DNA from 2 places in the Arthrobacter sp. USHLN218 genome. Region 2 is predicted to be linked to the other one. Evidence: riboswitches for the same ligand, from Rfam matches in the RefSeq annotation. Region 2 holds a riboswitch; the other holds the start of a gene.
The links. Region 2 has a riboswitch for S-adenosylmethionine ahead of WFH44_RS13405 (AmiS/UreI family transporter). Riboswitches for the same ligand answer to the same signal wherever they lie in the genome.
Positions count from the first base shown of each region.

Region 1: another riboswitch for S-adenosylmethionine. It lies ahead of WFH44_RS19480 (LLM class flavin-dependent oxidoreductase); the one in region 2 lies ahead of WFH44_RS13405 (AmiS/UreI family transporter).

Region 1 is NZ_JBBCYT010000010.1:117,380-125,948, forward strand. Features, by position in the region: gene WFH44_RS19455 (ABC transporter permease) at 1-260, shown strand, start outside; gene WFH44_RS19460 (ABC transporter permease) at 278-1,153, shown strand; gene WFH44_RS19465 (ABC transporter ATP-binding protein) at 1,162-2,823, shown strand; gene WFH44_RS19470 (acyl-CoA dehydrogenase family protein) at 2,832-4,085, shown strand; gene WFH44_RS19475 (LLM class flavin-dependent oxidoreductase) at 4,085-5,509, shown strand; SAM riboswitch class I at 5,597-5,687, shown strand; gene WFH44_RS19480 (LLM class flavin-dependent oxidoreductase) at 5,769-7,175, shown strand; gene WFH44_RS19485 (alpha-hydroxy acid oxidase) at 7,312-8,544, opposite strand.
Region 2 is NZ_JBBCYT010000005.1:215,867-224,435, forward strand. Features, by position in the region: gene WFH44_RS13380 (hypothetical protein) at 1-258, shown strand, start outside; gene WFH44_RS13385 (DUF5671 domain-containing protein) at 195-1,943, shown strand; gene WFH44_RS13390 (hypothetical protein) at 2,062-2,826, opposite strand; gene WFH44_RS13395 (MFS transporter) at 3,203-4,390, opposite strand; gene WFH44_RS13400 (ABC transporter substrate-binding protein) at 4,927-5,859, shown strand; SAM riboswitch class IV at 6,064-6,176, shown strand; gene WFH44_RS13405 (AmiS/UreI family transporter) at 6,218-6,913, shown strand; gene WFH44_RS13410 (acyl-CoA dehydrogenase family protein) at 6,956-8,203, shown strand; gene WFH44_RS13415 (M15 family metallopeptidase) at 8,398-8,569, shown strand, end outside.

The DNA.
Region 1 (8,569 bases), on a different contig from region 2:
TGACCATTACCGGCATCACTGTTGGCACGCTGCTGGCCGGTTCGGTCATTACCGAGACGGTCTTCGCCCGCTCCGGCCTCGGCGCCGTCGTACTTCAGGCGGTGACCACCCAGGACGTGCCGCTGGTGCAGGGACTCGTGCTGCTGACTGCCAGCGTGTTTGTCGCGGTCAACCTGGCCGTCGACCTGCTCTACCCGCTGCTTGACCCGCGCATCCTCAAGTCCAACGGCCAGGGCTCTCCGCGGGCCCTGGCCGTCTGACCCGAAGCGAGCCTTCCATGACACTGCATCTGGAAAACCCTGCCACGGCATCCTCCGCGCAAATCACGACGCCAACCGCACCTGCCCGCCGCCGTCCCTCGGCCCGCACCGGGCTGTGGCTGACCGCCCTGCCGCTGCTGCTGGTGCTCGGCTGGGCGCTGATTCCCGGCCTGTTCACTACGGCCGACCCGATTGCCGGCGTCGGTGCGGAAAAGTTCCTGGCGCCCAGCACAGAGCATTGGTTCGGTACGGACCATCTCGGGCGGGATATCTACGCCCGGGTCGTCCACGGCACCTCGCAGACCCTGCTCACGGCCGGACTCGCCGTGCTGATCGGACTGGTCGCCGGAACGGTCATCGGCCTCGTCGCGGCAACCGCTGGGCGTGCCGCCGACGCGGCGGCCATGCGCCTTGTCGACGTCTTGCTGGCCGTTCCGGGCTTCCTGATTTCGCTCATTGTGGTGACTGCGTTCGAACCCGGCCCCATCTCGCTGGGAGTGGGCGTGGGCATTGCCTCCATCGCTTCCTTCGCCCGGGTCGTGCGTTCGGAGGTCCTGCGCGTGCGCAACCTGGACTTCGTCGAGGCCGCTTTCCTCAGCGGAGGCACCTACCGGTCCGTCGTCCTGCGGCACATCCTGCCCAACGCCACCGGACCAGTGCTGTCGCTGCTGGCAGTGGACCTGGGCGTCGCTATCCTGGCGATTTCGGGACTCGGCTTCCTTGGCTTCGGCGCGCCGCCGCCCACGCCGGAATGGGGCCTGCTGATTTCCGAAGGCCGCCAATACCTGGGCAGTGCCTGGTGGATGACCAGCCTGCCTGGCCTGGTCATCGTCGCCACCGTCGTGCTGCTGGCCGCATTCGGCCGCCAACTGCTGAAGATCTTCAGGTTCTAGGAGGACCCGTGAGCGTTACCACAGCCGACCAGGCCGCACCGACGGCACTCCCGCAGACCGTCCCGCTGCTGGCCATCCGCGGCCTGAAGGTCGAATACCAGTCCGGAACCACCGCCGTCGGTGGAGTGGACCTGACCCTGAAGGCAGGGGAAATCGTCGCGTTGGTCGGGGAATCCGGTTCCGGCAAGACAACCCTGGCCCGCTCCGTCCTCGGCCTGCTGCCGGCGTCCGCCCGGATCAGCGGGCGCATCGACTTCGACGGCACCGATTTGGCGTCCCTGTCAGAGAAGGAGTTCCGCCGGATCCGCGGCCGCCGGATCGGACTTGTCCCGCAGGACCCGGGCGCCTCCCTGGACCCTGTCAGGACCATCGGATCGCAGGTGGCCGAGGTGTTCCGGCTGCACCGGGACGGACGACGGCGGAGCAGGCGCGAATTGCGGGCCGAAGTGGTGCGGCTCCTTACCTTGGTGGGCATCGACCGGCCGGAGGAACGGCTGCGCCAGTACCCGCATGAGCTTTCCGGCGGGCTCAAGCAGCGCGTGCTCATCGCCATCGCCTTCAGCCTGCAGCCGCAGGTGCTCATCGCCGATGAGCCCACCTCGGCTCTGGATGTTACGGTCCAGCGCACAGTACTTGAAGTCTTCGACCGGCTGGCCAAGGAGTTCGGCACCGCCGTCATCTTTGTCACCCATGACCTGGCCGTGGCGACCGACCATGCGGACCGGATCGTGGTGATGCGCGGCGGGAGCGTCCGCGAAGACCGCGGCGTGGAACAGGTCCTGGCCCGGCCCGAGGATGAGTACACGGTCCGGCTGCTCGAGGAAGCCGCCCCGGCGCGGGCCGCTGCACCGGCCGCTGCTGCGGCAGCTTCGGCGCCCGGCACCTTCGCCCTCGAGGCTCGGGGTCTGGTGAAAGTCTTTGAACGCGGTGCTGCGAACCGGGCCGTGGACGCAGTCTCCTTCGGCGTGCGGCAGGGCACCACCTTCTCGCTGGTCGGCGAGTCCGGCTCAGGCAAATCGACCACTGCCCGCATGCTCATGCGTCTGCTCGATCCGACTGAGGGCACAGTCCTCGTGGAGGGTCGCGACGTGACCGGGCTGGACGGACGGGGCAAGCGCGAGCTGTGGCGGACCCTGCAGCTGGTTTACCAGAACCCTGACTCCGCCCTGGACCCGAGGCTGCAGATTCGCGACATCATTGCCGAGCCAATTGTGAACTTCGGCCTCGGCGGCCGGGCCGGCCAGCGGGAGCGCGTCCTGGAACTGCTCGAACAGGTCAATCTCCCCTCGCGGGCGGCCTCGGCCCGGCCAATGGAGCTTTCCGGCGGGCAGCGCCAGCGCGTTGCGATCGCCCGGGCCCTGGCCGCCGGAGCCAGGACGCTGGTGCTCGACGAGGCCTTGTCCGCCTTGGACGTGCTGACCCAGGCACAGATCCTTGCCCTGCTGGAGGAACTCCAGCGTGATCTCGGCCTGACCTACCTCTTTATCTCGCACGACCTGCACGTGGTCGAACGGATTTCGCACGAGGTCGGCGTCATGCGCCGCGGGAAGCTCGTCGAAACCGGGCCGACGGCCAGCATTTTCGGCAACCCCCAGCATGAGTACACCCGCCTGCTGCTGGAATCGAACCCCGGCCACCGACTGCGTGCCCTCGCCGCATCCAACAAGTAAGGACACAGATGAGCATCACCGCCACCGAACCGAGCACCGCCACCGGCGAGGCCCGCTATGCAGCCCTCGCCGCGCGCTTCCGGCCCGTCTTTGAGCGCATTGCCGGGGGGACCCTCGAGCGCGAACAGCAGCGCATTCTGCCTCATCAGCAGATCGGCTGGCTGAAGGAGGCCGGCTTCACGACGCTGCGCCTGCCGGCGGAGTTTGGCGGCGACCCGGTCAGCCACGAGCACCTGTTCCGCCTGCTCATCGAGCTGGCCGAAGCCGACTCCAACATCAGCCACCTGCTGCGCTCGCACTTCTCCTTCGTCGAGACCATCGCTCTTCAGCCGCATGCTTTCCAGGCGCGCTGGTTCCCGCGGGTGGCCGCGGGAGAAATCTTCGGCAACGCGGCAACCGAGCGCGGCGGAAACGCGCTCGGCACTACCGCGACCAAGCTCCGCAACGAGGACGGCCGTTGGCTGCTCAAGGGGGAGAAGTACTACACCACCGGTTCGATTTTCGCCGATTGGGTAGTGGTCATGGCCAGTACCGAATGCGTCGAGGGGCGCCAGTACGCCTTGGTCCGCGCCGACAACAAGCGTGTGCAGATCGTCGATGACTGGGACGGCTTCGGCCAGCCGCTGACGGGCACCGGCACGGCAGTGTTCGACGACGTGGAAGTGGAGGCGGAAGACATCATCCAGCGCAAGGTTTCCAGCACGCTGGAGCCGGCCTTCTTCCAGATGTGCCTGCTGGCGGTGCTTGCCGGGATCGGCCGCGCGGCCCTGCGGGATGCTTCCGAATTGGTCCGCCAGCGCACCCGTACGTTCAACACCGGCCAGGGCCAGTTGTTCCGCGACGACGCCCTGATCCAGGAACACGTTGGCCTGCTCGCCGCGAAGGTCTATGCCGCAGAGGCCGTTGTCACGGCGGCGGCTCGAGACCTGGATGCAGCCGTTGATGCGCAGCTCGGGCTCGACGGAGAGGCCGCCTACCTCCGCGCCGAGCTGGCAGTGCAAAAGGCCCATGTCACCGTACCTGGGCTCGTCCTCGCTGCCACCGAAGAGCTCTTCGACGTCACCGGTGCCTCGTCAACGAGCCGCGGCAAGGGGCTGGACCGGCACTGGCGCAACGCTCGCACCGTGGCCACGCACAACCCCGTGGCGTTCAAGGCCCGGTCCGTGGGCGACTACCACGTGAACGGCACCATTCCAACGGGCCTGCACAGCATCGGCGAAGCGCCGGTGGCCACTGGACAGCTGGCAGGGGGTGCTTCCTGATGGCGGCCGCACGGCCCCGCCTGCTGCTCAGCGGCTTCCTGATGAACACGCCCAGCCACATCCTCGGCGGGCAGTGGCGCCACCCCCAGGCGCAGCAGCACCGCTTCAACGAGCTGTCGCTGTGGACGGACCTGGCCCGCCAGCTGGAGGACGCCAAGTTCGACGCCATGTTCTTCGCCGACGTCGTCGGCCTCTACGGCGACCACGAAGGTGGTTGGGCCTCGCATGTCCGCCGGGGCATGCAGGTTCCGACCCACGACCCGTTGGTGCTCTGCTCGGCGCTGGCCGCGACCACCAAGGACATCGGGCTGGCCATGACAAGCTCCGTGATCCAGTCCGATCCATTTCAGCTGGCCCGCCAGATGTCCACCCTGGACCACATCTCCGGCGGCCGGGTTGCGTGGAACATCGTCACGAGCGTGCTTGAGAATTCGCACCGGAACTTCGGTGCCGATGGACTCACCGCCCACGACGACCGCTACGACTGGGCAGATGAATACGTCGAGGCCGCGTACAAGCTCTGGGAAGGCTCGTGGGAGGACGGGGCCGTGCTGGCCGACAAGGAGCGCGGCATCTTCGCCGATCCGGCCAAGGTCAACAAGATCCACCACCGCGGCGCCCGCTATTCCATCGAGGGACCGCACTTGGCAACGCCCAGCCCGCAGCGCACACCGTTCCTGTTCCAGGCCGGCAGCTCTACCCGGGGCCGCAGCTTTGCGGCGGCCCACGCCGAGGCGACCTTCCTGTTCGCCCCGCACACGGACTACGTTCGCAAGCAGGCGGCCTCCATCCGCTCCCTCGAAGCCGAAGCAGGCCGGGCCCCTGGCGACGTGAAAATCTTCGCGGGACTCTCGTTCGTCGTCGGCAGCACTGAGGCGGAGGTGAAGCGCAAGGAGGCAGAGTACGACGAGTACCTGGACCTGCACGCGATCATCGCCCACATCGGCGGCGGCATCGGCGTCGACTTAGGCGGCCTGCCGCTCGATACTCCGCTGGGCGAGCTGTCCACTGAAGGAGCACGGGGCGTGCTCGAGGCGGCGATCGCCTCGGTGCCCGGCGGCAAACCGACCGTCGGCGACCTTGCCCTCTACCGCGCCAAGGCCCAGCAGATCGCCGGCACTCCCGAGCAGATCGTTGACGAGCTGGAACGCTGGCAGGACGCCGGCATCGACGGCGTGAACGTGATGAACCAGATCCTGCCTGGCTCCTATACGGACTTCATCGAAGGGGTGCTGCCCGAGCTGCGCAAGCGCGGCCTGGCGCAGACCGAGTACCAGCCGGGTACGCTGCGCGAGAAGGTCTTCGGACGCGGGGCCCGGGTGGAACCGACCCATCCGGCGGCACGTTTCCGCGGCGCGTTTTCGGAGCATTCCGCCGCGGCTACGGAAAGGCTGCCCGTGCACGACGGCGGCCAGCCGGGGTAGCACGGTCCTCGTGCGGACCGGCGCGGGTTACCGGGTGTGACGGAAGCGTTTCGCGTTCGCAGCCCGTGCCGGTTCAATGGGAAGAAGTAACCATCCAGAGCGGCTGAGAGACCTGGCTCGTTGACGCCGCAGCAACCACCTCGCGAGAGGAAGGTGCTACCGCCAGGACCGATGGAGATGCAGAATCTTTCCGTTGGCCGCTCCGGCAGCAACGCCTCGCGGCCTTCGCGCGCACTTCACGGTCGGGAAGGAGCCTGAAATGACATTGCACAGCCCGCAGCGCCACATCCGCTTCAACGCCTTCGACATGAACTGCGTCGGCCACCAGTCGCCCGGCCTCTGGCGGCACCCGGAGGATAAGTCCGCCGACTACAACACCATCGGCTACTGGACCCACCTGGCCAAGGTGCTGGAGAAGGGCCTCTTCGACGGCCTCTTCATCGCCGACGTCCTGGGCACCTACGACGTGTTCGGCGGTTCCAACGAGACCACCCTGCGCGCCGGCACCCAGGTCCCGGTCAACGACCCGTTCCTGCTGGTCTCGGCGATGGCCGCGGTCACGGAGAACCTGGGCTTCGGCGTCACCGCGGGCACGGCCTACGAGCATCCCTACCCGTTCTCCCGCCGCCTGGCCACGCTGGACCACCTGACCAACGGCCGCGTCGGCTGGAACGTCGTCACCGGCTACCTGCCCTCCGCCGCGCGGAACATGGGCCAGGAAGACCAGATGGAGCACGACGAGCGGTACAACCACGCGGACGAGTACCTCGAGGTCATTTACAAGCTGCTCGAAGGCTCCTGGGAGGACGACGCCGTCGTCAAGGACAAGGTGAACAGCATCTTCACCGACCCGTCCAAGGTCCACGAGATCGGCCACGAGGGCAAGTACTTCAAGGTGCCCGGCATCGCCATCACCGAGCCGAGCCCGCAGCGCACCCCCGTGATCTTCCAGGCTGGCGCCTCCAAGCGCGGCACCCAGTTCGCCGCGGAGAACGCCGAGGCCGTCTTCGTGACCTGCCCGACCAAGGAAATGCTCGCCGCGTCGGTCAAGAAGATCCGCGACGCCGCCGAGGCCGCCGGCCGCGGCCGCTACGACGTCCGCATCTACGCCATGCAGACCATCGTCACCGGCCCGGACAACGAGACGGCGCAGGCCAAGTTCGAGGAGTACAAGTCCTACGCGGACATCAACGGCGCGCTGGCCCTGATCTCCGGCTGGATGGGCGTTGACCTGTCCACCTATTCGCCGGACGACGTGATCGGCGCGAACGTGAAGTCCAACGCCATCCAGTCCTCGGTCGAGACCTTCCAGAAGGCCTCCGGCGACAGCGGCGAGCCGTGGACCATCCGCCAGCTGGCGGAATGGGTCGGCGTGGGCGGCTTCGGCCCGATCACGGTCGGATCCGGCGCGCAGGTCGCCCAGGATCTGGTCTCCTGGGTCGACGAGACGGACGTTGACGGCTTCAACCTCGCCTACGCCATCACGCCGGGAACCTTCGAGGACATCGTCGAATTCGTGGTCCCCGAGCTGCAGAAGCTCGACGCCTACCCCACGGAGTACGCGCCGGGCACCCTGCGCAACAAGCTCTTCGGCCAGGGCGACCGCCTGCCGGAGCAGCACCGGGGCAGCCGCTACCGCATCGGCAGCTCCGTGGCCTCGGTCTAGCGGACGCTTTTCGGGCCGGACTATAGGGGAACAACGACGGCGGTGCACTACCTTCGCGAAGGTGGTGCACCGCCGTCGGGCTTTCCCGGGTGCGCGCGTGCGGCGCCGGCTGCCGTCAACGCTCCCGGCTGCGCGCTTAGAGCCCGCCGGTCTCCGTGGCCGCCGGGCGCAGGCGCAGCATTTCGGGCTGCAGGTCCTTGATGCTGGCGGCGCCCATGAGCTGCATGGTGGTGCGGACCTCATCGGCGAGGAGTCCGAGCACGCGCTCGACGCCCTCCTGGCCGCCGGCCATCAGCCCGTAGAGGTAGGCGCGGCCGACCAGCACGAAGTCGGCCCCGGCGCACAGCGCGGCCACCACATCGGCGCCGCTCATGATGCCGCTGTCGAGGATGATGTCGACGCCGTCGCCGGCTTCCTCGCGGACCTCGGGCAGGGCCTCGAAGGACACCGGGGCCCGGTCCAGCTGGCGGCCGCCGTGGTTCGAGACGATCAGTCCGTCGGCGCCGGCCGCCAGCGATTTCCGGGCGTCCTCGCGGGTCAGGACGCCCTTGACCAGCAGCTGGCCGGGCCAGATGGAGCGGATCCACTCCAGGTCCACGAAGGAGAGCGTGGGGTCGAACATCGAGTTGATCAGCGTCGGCAGGTCGGCGCTGGTGTCGGACAGCGACGCGAACTTCAGCGAATCCGTGGTCAGGAAGTTTAACCACCACTCCGGCCGGTAGGAGGCGTCCAGCACGGTCTTGAGCGTTAGCTTCGGCGGGATGACCATGCCGTTGCGGGTATCGCGGTGCCGGCGGCCGGCAACGGGGGTGTCCACGGTGACCAGCAGGGTGTCGAAGCCGCTGGCCTGGGCGCGCTGCAGCAGGTCCTGGCTCTTGGTCCGGTCCTTCCAGAGGTACAGCTGGAACCAGCGGCGGCCCTCCGGCGCCGCGGCGGCCACCTCCTCGATCGAACGGGTGCCCATGGTGGAGAGCGAGAACGGCACGCCGTACCGGGCGGCTGCCCTGGCGCCGGCATCCTCGCCCTCGGCATGCATAAAGCGGGTGAAGCCGGTGGGCGCGATGCCGAACGGCAGTGCGGAGGTGCCGCCGGCAATCGTGGCCGACAGGTCGACATCCGCGGTGCCGTGCAGGATGCGCGGCAGCAGCTCGATGGAGTCGAAGGCGGCGCGGGAACGCCGGTAGGTCAGTTCGTCCTGGGCGGCGCCGTCGACGTAGTCGAAGGCGGGCCGCGGCGTGCGCCGCTGGGCGATGCGGCGCAGGTCCCACAGGTCAGCGGCCTTCGCCAGCCGGGGCCCGCGACCGAGGGCCGGCCGTTCGAACTGCATGAGCGGGCGTAGCTCACTCCACTGCGGAAGCCGGTGTTTCATGGATCCAACTGCTTTCTGTTCGGGT
Region 2 (8,569 bases):
CGGGCGCGGGAACGCTGCAGCGAGCCGGAGCAGCCCTACACGGACAACCTCCGGGTCTCCCTGATCTCCACGGTCGAACGGGAGAGCTCCGCGGACGTGAAGGTGCTCATCGTGACCTCCAGCGACGGCGGGCCCTTCGGCATGTCCGACTACGAGACCGAGGAGGTCTTCGACCTCGTCAAGGAGGACGGCCGGTGGCTCGTCCAGTCGACGCCCTGGCAGTTCGCCTTGTGCACCAGCAAGGCGGCGTCCCCGTGACGGCGGCGCTGGCACCGGCCCCCGGCTCCGGCGCGGGGACCGTGCAGCAAACCGTGCGCCGTCTGGTCGTCTACACGCTGCTCTTCGTCCTGGTGTCCATCGCCGCCAGCGGCGCGGGGGCCCTGCTGGGCAGGCTGCTCGGGATCGGGTCCGAATTCGTCGCCGGCGACGTTGCCGGCCTCGCCCAGGGCTTCGCCTTCTTCCTCATCGGCGGGCCGCTGGCCGCAATCCTCTGGTGGTCCGTGTGGCGGCGGCTGGGAGAGCCGGCCGAGCGCTCCTCGCTGGCCTGGGGCCTCTACGTCGCGGCGATGTACGTCGTGTCGATGGTCATCTCCACGACCTCGCTGCTGGCCGCGCTGTCCGAACTGATCGCCGGGCGGACAGCCGGGTGGGGGATGACCATCGGCGGAGCACTGGTCTGGGGCGCCGTCTGGGTCTGGCACCGGTGGATGTGGCGGCATCCCGGGAAGGGCCCCCTTCGGCTCACCCCGGTTCCCGCCGTCGCCGGTACCGTCTACGGGCTGGTCATCGGCACCGGCGGCACCGTCACGGCGCTGGCCGCGCTGTTCGACTCGGCGGTTGATTCGTTGACGGGTACGACGGCGGTCGGCAAGCCATGGTGGGTGTTCGCGCTGCAGGCCCTGGTCTGGGCCGTCGCCGGCATCCTCCTCTGGCTGTGGCACTGGTTCCGCGAAGGAGGCAGGCGCCTGCACTCCCGGCTCGCTGACGTGGCGCTTGTGGTGGCCGGCGTCCTCGGTGCCAGCGTGCTGGCCGTGACTGGCTGGGGAACCCTGCTGTTCATCATCCTTCGGCTCGCCTTCGACCGCTCCGAACCGGTGGCTGAGCTGCTGGAGCCGCTGGGATTTGCGCTCGCGGCGGGAGCGGTCGGCACCGTGGTCTGGCTGTACCACTCGTCGGTGGCGGCGGGCAGGACGGAAGGTACCAGGGAGGGAGCGAGACTCGTGGTGTGCGGGGTGGCCCTGGCCGCCGCAGCGACGGGAATCGGCGTCATCGTTAATTCCGTGCTGGCCCTTGCCGGCAACACCCTGGCGGGAACGGACCCGCGCACCCTCCTGCTCGGCGGGATCAGCGCGCTCGCCGTCGGCGGACCGCTGTGGTGGCGCAGCTGGCAGCCCGGCAAACCCGGGCGGGCAACCGCTGGCGCGGCGGAACCGGCGGGCCGGCGGGTCTACCTGATCACGGTCTTCGGCGTCAGCGCGGTGGTGGCACTGGTGACCCTGCTGGTGATCGGCTACCGGGTGTTTGAGCTCCTGCTCGACGGCACCACGCCGGGCAGCCTGGTCGACCGGATCCGCGCTCCGTTCGGCCTGCTGGCAGCCACCGGGCTGGTCGCCGGATACCACTTCAGCGTATGGCGGCATGAGCGGCCGGCCGTCCCCGCCCGCCCACCCGCCCGGTCCCGGCCCATCGGCCACATCGTCCTTGTGGCTGCGGGAGACCCTGAACCCTGGCGTCGTGCGGCAGAGGAAGTGACCGGCGCCCGCGTGACGGTCTGGACCCGTGCCGGCGCGCCGGACGTGCCGGTGGCAAGCGGGGAGGGGCCGGACCGGGAGGAAGCGGAAGCCGTCCGGCTGGAGCGCGCGCTGGCGGATATTCTGGCCGACCGCGTCTTGGTTATCGCGGGGCCCGGCAGCAGGCTGGAAGTTATCGCCCTCGCCGATTAGCGCATCCCGCGGCGGCGTCAGTGCTAGGCGTGTGCGTCCCGAGGAGATGATTTGTACTGCCGGGCGCGCAAAGGGCGGCCTCCCTGGCTGGGAGGCCGCCCTTACGGCGGGACGGAGATTAGCTGCCCGGTGCGGCTGCCTTCTCAGCGGCCTTGGCGGCCTTCCACTCGGCCTTGCCTTCGGCCTTGATGTCCTTCCAGTCGGCCTGGCCCTGCGCCTTGGCGGCCTTCCACTCTGCATCGGCTTCGGCCTTGAGAGCCTTCCAACCGGCTGCCGGGGCTTCGTCGGCGGGTGCGTCTTCAGCCGGGGCCTCGGGTGCGTCGTCAGCCGGGGCTTCGTCAGCCGGGGCGTCTTCAGACGGTGCCTCGGGGGCGTCCTCAGCCGGGAGCTCAGGTGCCGGGGCGGGTGCTTCTTCAATCGGCGCCTCGTCAACCGGAGCCTCGGGTGCGTCTTCAGCCGGAGCCTCGGGTGCGTCTTCAGCCGGAGCCTCGGGTGCGTCTTCAGCCGGTGCCTCGGGTGCGTCCTCGGCGGGTGCTTCGTCGGCCGGGAGTTCAGGTGCCGGGGCGGGTGCTTCTTCAATCGGCGCCTCGTCAACCGGGAGTTCCGGCGCGGGGACCGGTGCCTCGGGTGCGTCCTCGGCGGGTGCCTCGTCGACCGGCAGGTCGGGTGCCGGGACGGGGGCCTCTTCGATGGGTGCCAGCTCTTCGGGCGGCGTTTCGAGGGCGGTGCCGTCGGTGACGATCAGATTGGGCGATACGTACACGTTCTCAGCTGAGATGGCCACGAAGGGGTCTTGCGCCTGGCTGATGGGCGTGGGGGCTCCTGCTCCCGCAGCGTTCGGTTCGTCGACGGCCGAAGCGACTCCTGCTCCTGCAGTGGTCACCACTCCTGCGACAACTACTGCTGCTGCAAGGCGGCCGGTCTTAGCGTTCCGAAACGTCATTTTTGCTCCAATTCTTTTGGGGATTGTTGCGGTTTAAGCGTTACAACACTGCTCCGGGCGGGATCAAAAGGAGGAAAAATTCGGGCCATGTGACGGGTGGAAGTGCTTAACATCCGCACAGGACGGCGGAACTGTGTCACCCTCCGCCCCTGCGCCCTGAGAAGGGGGGTAGCGTCAATGTCGGACCGCGTCCCGGATTCCCCTTTCGCGAAGGCACCAACTGGTAATCGGACCGCGCTCACGACCTGCGGCATTGCGCTCGTTCCGCCACGTGTTGGGGTGCGTCCGGAGCCGGGGGATCGCCCCGGACCGTCAGTCAGCTGGCGTGAATGCGCTTCCAGGAGGCGTGGCCCAGGGCAGCGATAACCGTCAGGAAGATGCTTGCGACCAGGCCCATGAGGAAGATGGTGCCGTACTGCCGGTTGTCGGCGAGTCCGGCGGTGAGGAAGTTCTGCAGCGAGCTGCCGAGGAACAGGGAGCCCGCAAACAGTGCGACGCTCGTGGCGCGGGCCTGCGGGGCAATGTCGGTGGCCCATCCCTGCATGGAGGAGTGAAGGACGGCGTTGGACACGCCGACGAGTACCGCCGTCGTTGTTAATGCTGCGGGGACGTGCCAGAGCGACGAAACCAGGAACGCCGTGACCAGCACGCTTCCTCCGATGGCGATGAGCTGGGTGCGGGTGAACCGCTGGACCAGCCGGCGCATGACGCGGGCCCCGAGGATGACGCCGACGCCGAATCCGGCGGCCAGCATGCCCGCCAGGCTGACCCCGACCCCGGCGTTCTGCAGGGCCGGGACGATATACGTCAGGATGCCCATCAGCACGGCGCCCTCCAGGACCGCCAGTCCGTAGATGCCCAGGGCGGAGGGCGAGAACGCGTGGCCCAGGCGGATGCCGCGGCGCCCGGAGTGCCCGTCGATTTCCACGCCGCGCAGCAGGATCAGCAGGACCAGGCAGCCCACGGCCGGCAGCGCGAACACCAGCCGCCAGTCCACCAGCGCGGCCAGGGTGCCGGTGGCGAGGGCAGCGATGGTCGTCCCGAGGGATGAGTAGATCTGCAGGTCGGACAGCCCGCGGGCCCGGTCGATCCCGGTCCGTGTGTCGCCGAGGATCGTCATCAGCGTCGGATAGAGCGCGCCTGCCATCAGCCCCGTGAACGCCCGGGCCAGGAGCAGCGGCAGGTAGCTGCCGGACAGCGTGCTGGCCAGCGACCCGATCATGACTCCCGTCAGAGCCATGCGCAGGATCGCCAGGCGGCCGAACCTGTCGCTGAGCAGCCCCCACACCGGCTGCCCGACGGCGTAGAGCAGTGCGTACGCCGCGACCAGCTGGACGGCCTGGCCGAGCGACAGGTCCGTCCGGTCAGCCAGCACCACGAGCATCGGCGGCGTGCCGAAGCGATCGAAGAAGGACAGGAATCCGACCGACCGCAGGACGCCATCGGGTACGCGGTTCCGTGGCTTGCCGTGATCGTCGCCGGAACCGCCTGCACTTGCCATCATCTAGTCAGCATTTCCTTGTCGTCGCCGGCCGCCCGCGGAGGACGGGATGTGTCCGTGGGGGAGCGGGAAACCAGCCTTCAGGATAGTGAAAATTACGACGGCGGCGCTCCGGACACGCGTTCGCGTCACCTTCCGGAACATCGGCCCACCGGAAAAGAAGCACACAGGCACACCCCTTGCCACTCATTTGGGGGTTCCGCCCATCCCCAGAACTGGAATCTGGCCCGACGGCGCCGCGGCAGGCAGACTCAGAGTGTGCCGGATCACCCGCCCTTGTGGAAGGCCCGGCCCGCGGAGCGGGGCCGACCCCCCAGACCCGTTCCTTTGTGCCCCTCCCGCGAAGGGGCAGCGGCGTTGCCCCGGGAAGCCTAGGCCCCCGGGGCAATGTCACTTCCGCGGTGCTGAAGCCCCGGCCGCGAATCGGCCCACCGGTGAATCTGCCAACCCTTACGTAAAAACCTGCGCATTCTGGTTGCCTCGCTTTCAGTCGTCTAGCCTGTGAGCACAGCTTGGACCTACCTCTAAGGAAAACCTCCATGCGGAACACCTTCAGACTTCCAGCCGTTCTCATCACCGGGCTCCTGCTCGCCCTGGGAATGGCCGGCTGCAGCGCCAGCCCGTTCGAGGACGGAGAGACCAGCGCCGGGGAGACCGGGGCGCAGGGGCCCGTGCTCGTGGGATCGGCGAATTTCCCGGAGAGCGAGACCCTTGCCGAGATATACGCCGGGGCTTTGAATGCCGGGGGCGTCCCCGCGGCCACCAAACCGAGGATTGGTTCGCGCGAAGTCTATGTCCGGGCAGTCCAGGACGGCTCCATCGATTTGGTGCCCGATTACAGCGGCAATCTCCTGCGCTATCTGGACGAGGGCACCTCGGCGCGCAGCGCCGAAGAAGTGATGAAGGAACTGCCCGGAAAGCTGCCGGAGGGGCTCGCGGTGCTGGAACCGGCGGCCGCGGAGGACAAGGACTCGCTCGTCGTCACGCAACAGACCGCGGACAAGTACGGACTGGAATCCCTCGAGGACCTGGGCAAAGCCTGCGACCGCATCGCCCTTGGAATGCCGCCCGAGGCCCAGGAGCGTCCGCAGGGACTGCCGGGACTCAAGGCCGTCTACGGATGTGTCCCGAAGGAGTTCGTCCCCTTCAGCGACGGCGGCGGGGCGCTGACGCTCCAGGCGTTGCTGGACGACCGGGTCCAGGCCGCGAACATCTTTACGACCTCCCCGTCGATTGCGGCCAACAACCTGGTCACGCTGAAGGACACCAAGGACCTCTTCGCAGCCCAGCAGGTGCTTCCCTTGATCCGCACCGACGCCGTCGGCAGCGAGGCCCAGAAAATCCTGAACAAGGTTTCGCAGGAACTGACCACCGAGGACCTCATGCAGCTCAACGAGAAGGTCTCCGGAGACGCGAAGCAGAACCCCAAGGACGCCGCAGCCGCCTGGCTCAAGGACAAGGGCCTCGCCTGAGGGCACGCTGCCGGCCGGCGGGGCCGCGGTACTGAACCAAGCCCGGGCAGGACGGGCCGGCGCAGCTGCACTAGCGGACCGCGGGCCTGACTGGCAAGCCCCTGCAACCTTTTGCCGGTGCTGCGGGTAACAGGGCGTGACCTTGCGTCATCTTCGCCCCAAACCGTTGCCGCGGGCCGCCGCCGCGGCATAGCTTTTTCAACAGATCACGAGTTCCAACGCGAAGCCCTGGCTGGTTGGACGGCAACCCTCTTCGTGGTGGGGTGCCCCAGGTGAAGATCCGGCCGGGCACAACCGTGTTCCGGCAAGCATCGAGCCGGCTCCTCCGCGAGCCCTCCCGCACAGACGGAACATGCCCATGTCCTTCATCTGCCTCATCCTCTCCGGCGTGGCACTGCTGATCAACGGCCTGGCCCTGCTCGGACGCATCCCGCCGCGCGACAGCGGCACCCTGAACCTGCTCATCGGCGGCCTCCAGCTGATCCTGGCCGCCCTGATCGCCGTGACCGCAGCCGGTGACTCGGCCCAGCTGCTCGGCGCCGCCGGCGTCGTCCTCTTCGGCCTGACCTACACCTACGTCGGCCTGAACTCGCTGTTCGACCTCGGGTCGGCCGGCGTCGGCTGGTTCTGCGGCCTCGTCGCCGCGCTCGCCGTGGTGTACGCGGTCTCCAACCTAGCCGCCGACCCGTTCTCCGCGGTGCTGTGGACCAGTTGGGCCGTGCTGTGGACGCTGTTCTTCCTGCTCCTCGCTTTCGGCAGGTCCGCCCTCACGTCCTATACCGGTTGGGTCACCCTGCTCACCAGCCAGCTAACGACGACGGTGCCCGCCCTTTTGGGGCTGAACGGCGCCTGGCCGTCGGGCTGGGGGAGTGCCGCGGCAGCCGCCGTCGTGATCGCCCTCCTCTTTGGCGCCGCTGGGTTCCTGGCCCGGCGCACCGGCCGCGCCGCCGTCGTACTCCCGGAACCGGAGCACACGCACGCCGCACAGGCACCGGAACCCGCCGCCGCCGTACTGCCCCAGCCCGCCCAAGAGCCGACACCCGCGGGCGTCTGACCCACCCGACTTCCGAATTTCCGTAACAACGAAAGGCCCGTCATGACCTCCGTAACCACGCAAAGCACCCACGCCGCCGAGACCGACTACGACACCCTCGCCGACCGCTTCCGCCCGATCTTCGCCCGCATCGCCGAGGGCGCCAGCGCCCGCGAGCAGGACCACCAGCTGCCCTTCGACCAGATCAAGGAGCTGACGAAGGCCGGCTTCGGCGCCGTGCGGGTTCCCGTGGCCGACGGCGGTGCCGGCGCCACCCTGCCGCAGCTGTTCCGCCTGCTCACCGAACTCGCCGCCGCGGACTCGAACATCCCGCAGGCGCTGCGCGGCCACTTCGCCTTCGTCGAGGACCGGCTGGTCTCCTCCGGCCCGCAGCGCGCGGTCTGGCTGGAGCGCTTCGTGAACGGCGAGATCGCCGGCAACTCGTGGACCGAGGTCGGCACCGTCAAGATCGGCGACGTCATCACCAAGGTCAGCCCGGACCCGGACTCGGCCACCGGCGGCTTCCGCGTCAACGGCACCAAGTACTACTCGACCGGCAGCATCTTCGCCGACTGGATCGACACCTTCGCCCAGCGCACGGACAACGACGTCAAGGTCATCGCCGTGGTCAACGCGCACCAGCCAGGCGTCACGCACTCCGACGACTGGGACGGCTTCGGCCAGCAGACCACCGGCTCCGGCACCAGCACCTTCAAGGACGCCGTGGTCGAGGCCGACAACGTGATCGACTTCGACACCCGGTTCAAGTACCAGACCGCGTTCTACCAGGTCGTGCTGCTCGCCGTCCTCGCCGGCAGCATCAAGGCCGCCGAGCGCGACATCGCCACCGAGGTCCGCAACCGCACCCGCATCTTCTCGCACGGCAACGCCGACTCCTTCCGCGAGGATCCGCAGATCCTGCAGGTCATCGGCGAGGTGTCCGCCAAGGCCTATGCCGCGGACGCCACCGTCGAGCGGGCCGCCCAGGCCCTGCAGCGCGCGTACGAAGCCGCGTTCCTCGACGACCTCGAGCAGGAAGAGCACCTCAACGACCTCGCCGAACTCGAGAGCGCCCAGGCCCAGGTGGTCCTGACCGACCTGGCCACGCGTGCCACCTCGGATGTCTTCGACGCGCTGTCCGCCTCGGGCACCAGCACCAAGAAGAACTTCGACCGCCACTGGCGCAACGCCCGCACCGCGGCCAACCACAACCCGTGGGTCTTCAAGGCGCGCATCATCGGCGACTACTCCGTCAACGGCACGGTCCCGCCGCGCGTCTGGGCCATCGGCGCCGGACCTGACAAGAAGTAGCAGCAGCACGCGAAGGCGGCGGCGCGGACATCGTTCCCGCCGCCGCTTCCGTCTGCCCGGCGCCGAAATAGCCAACCGACGGGACGGACCGTGAAAATCGTGTGCGGCGTCCCGCGGCACGCGGCCTGCCCTCGACGCGCCCCCGCGCCGCACATAGGGTGGCCGAACGCATTCTTTACGTCTTGGGGGTCCTCGTGAGTGTCATCAACAGAGCGCTCGTCATCCTGCTGGCCATGTTCGTCTGCCTCGGCTTCGTTGCCCCGGCCGCCACCGCGGCGACCGTCAAGGGCTATGAGATCGATGCGCCTTCCAGCCTGCAGGTAGTAGTGAACAAGCACCGGAAGCTGAACCCGCAGAATTACGTCC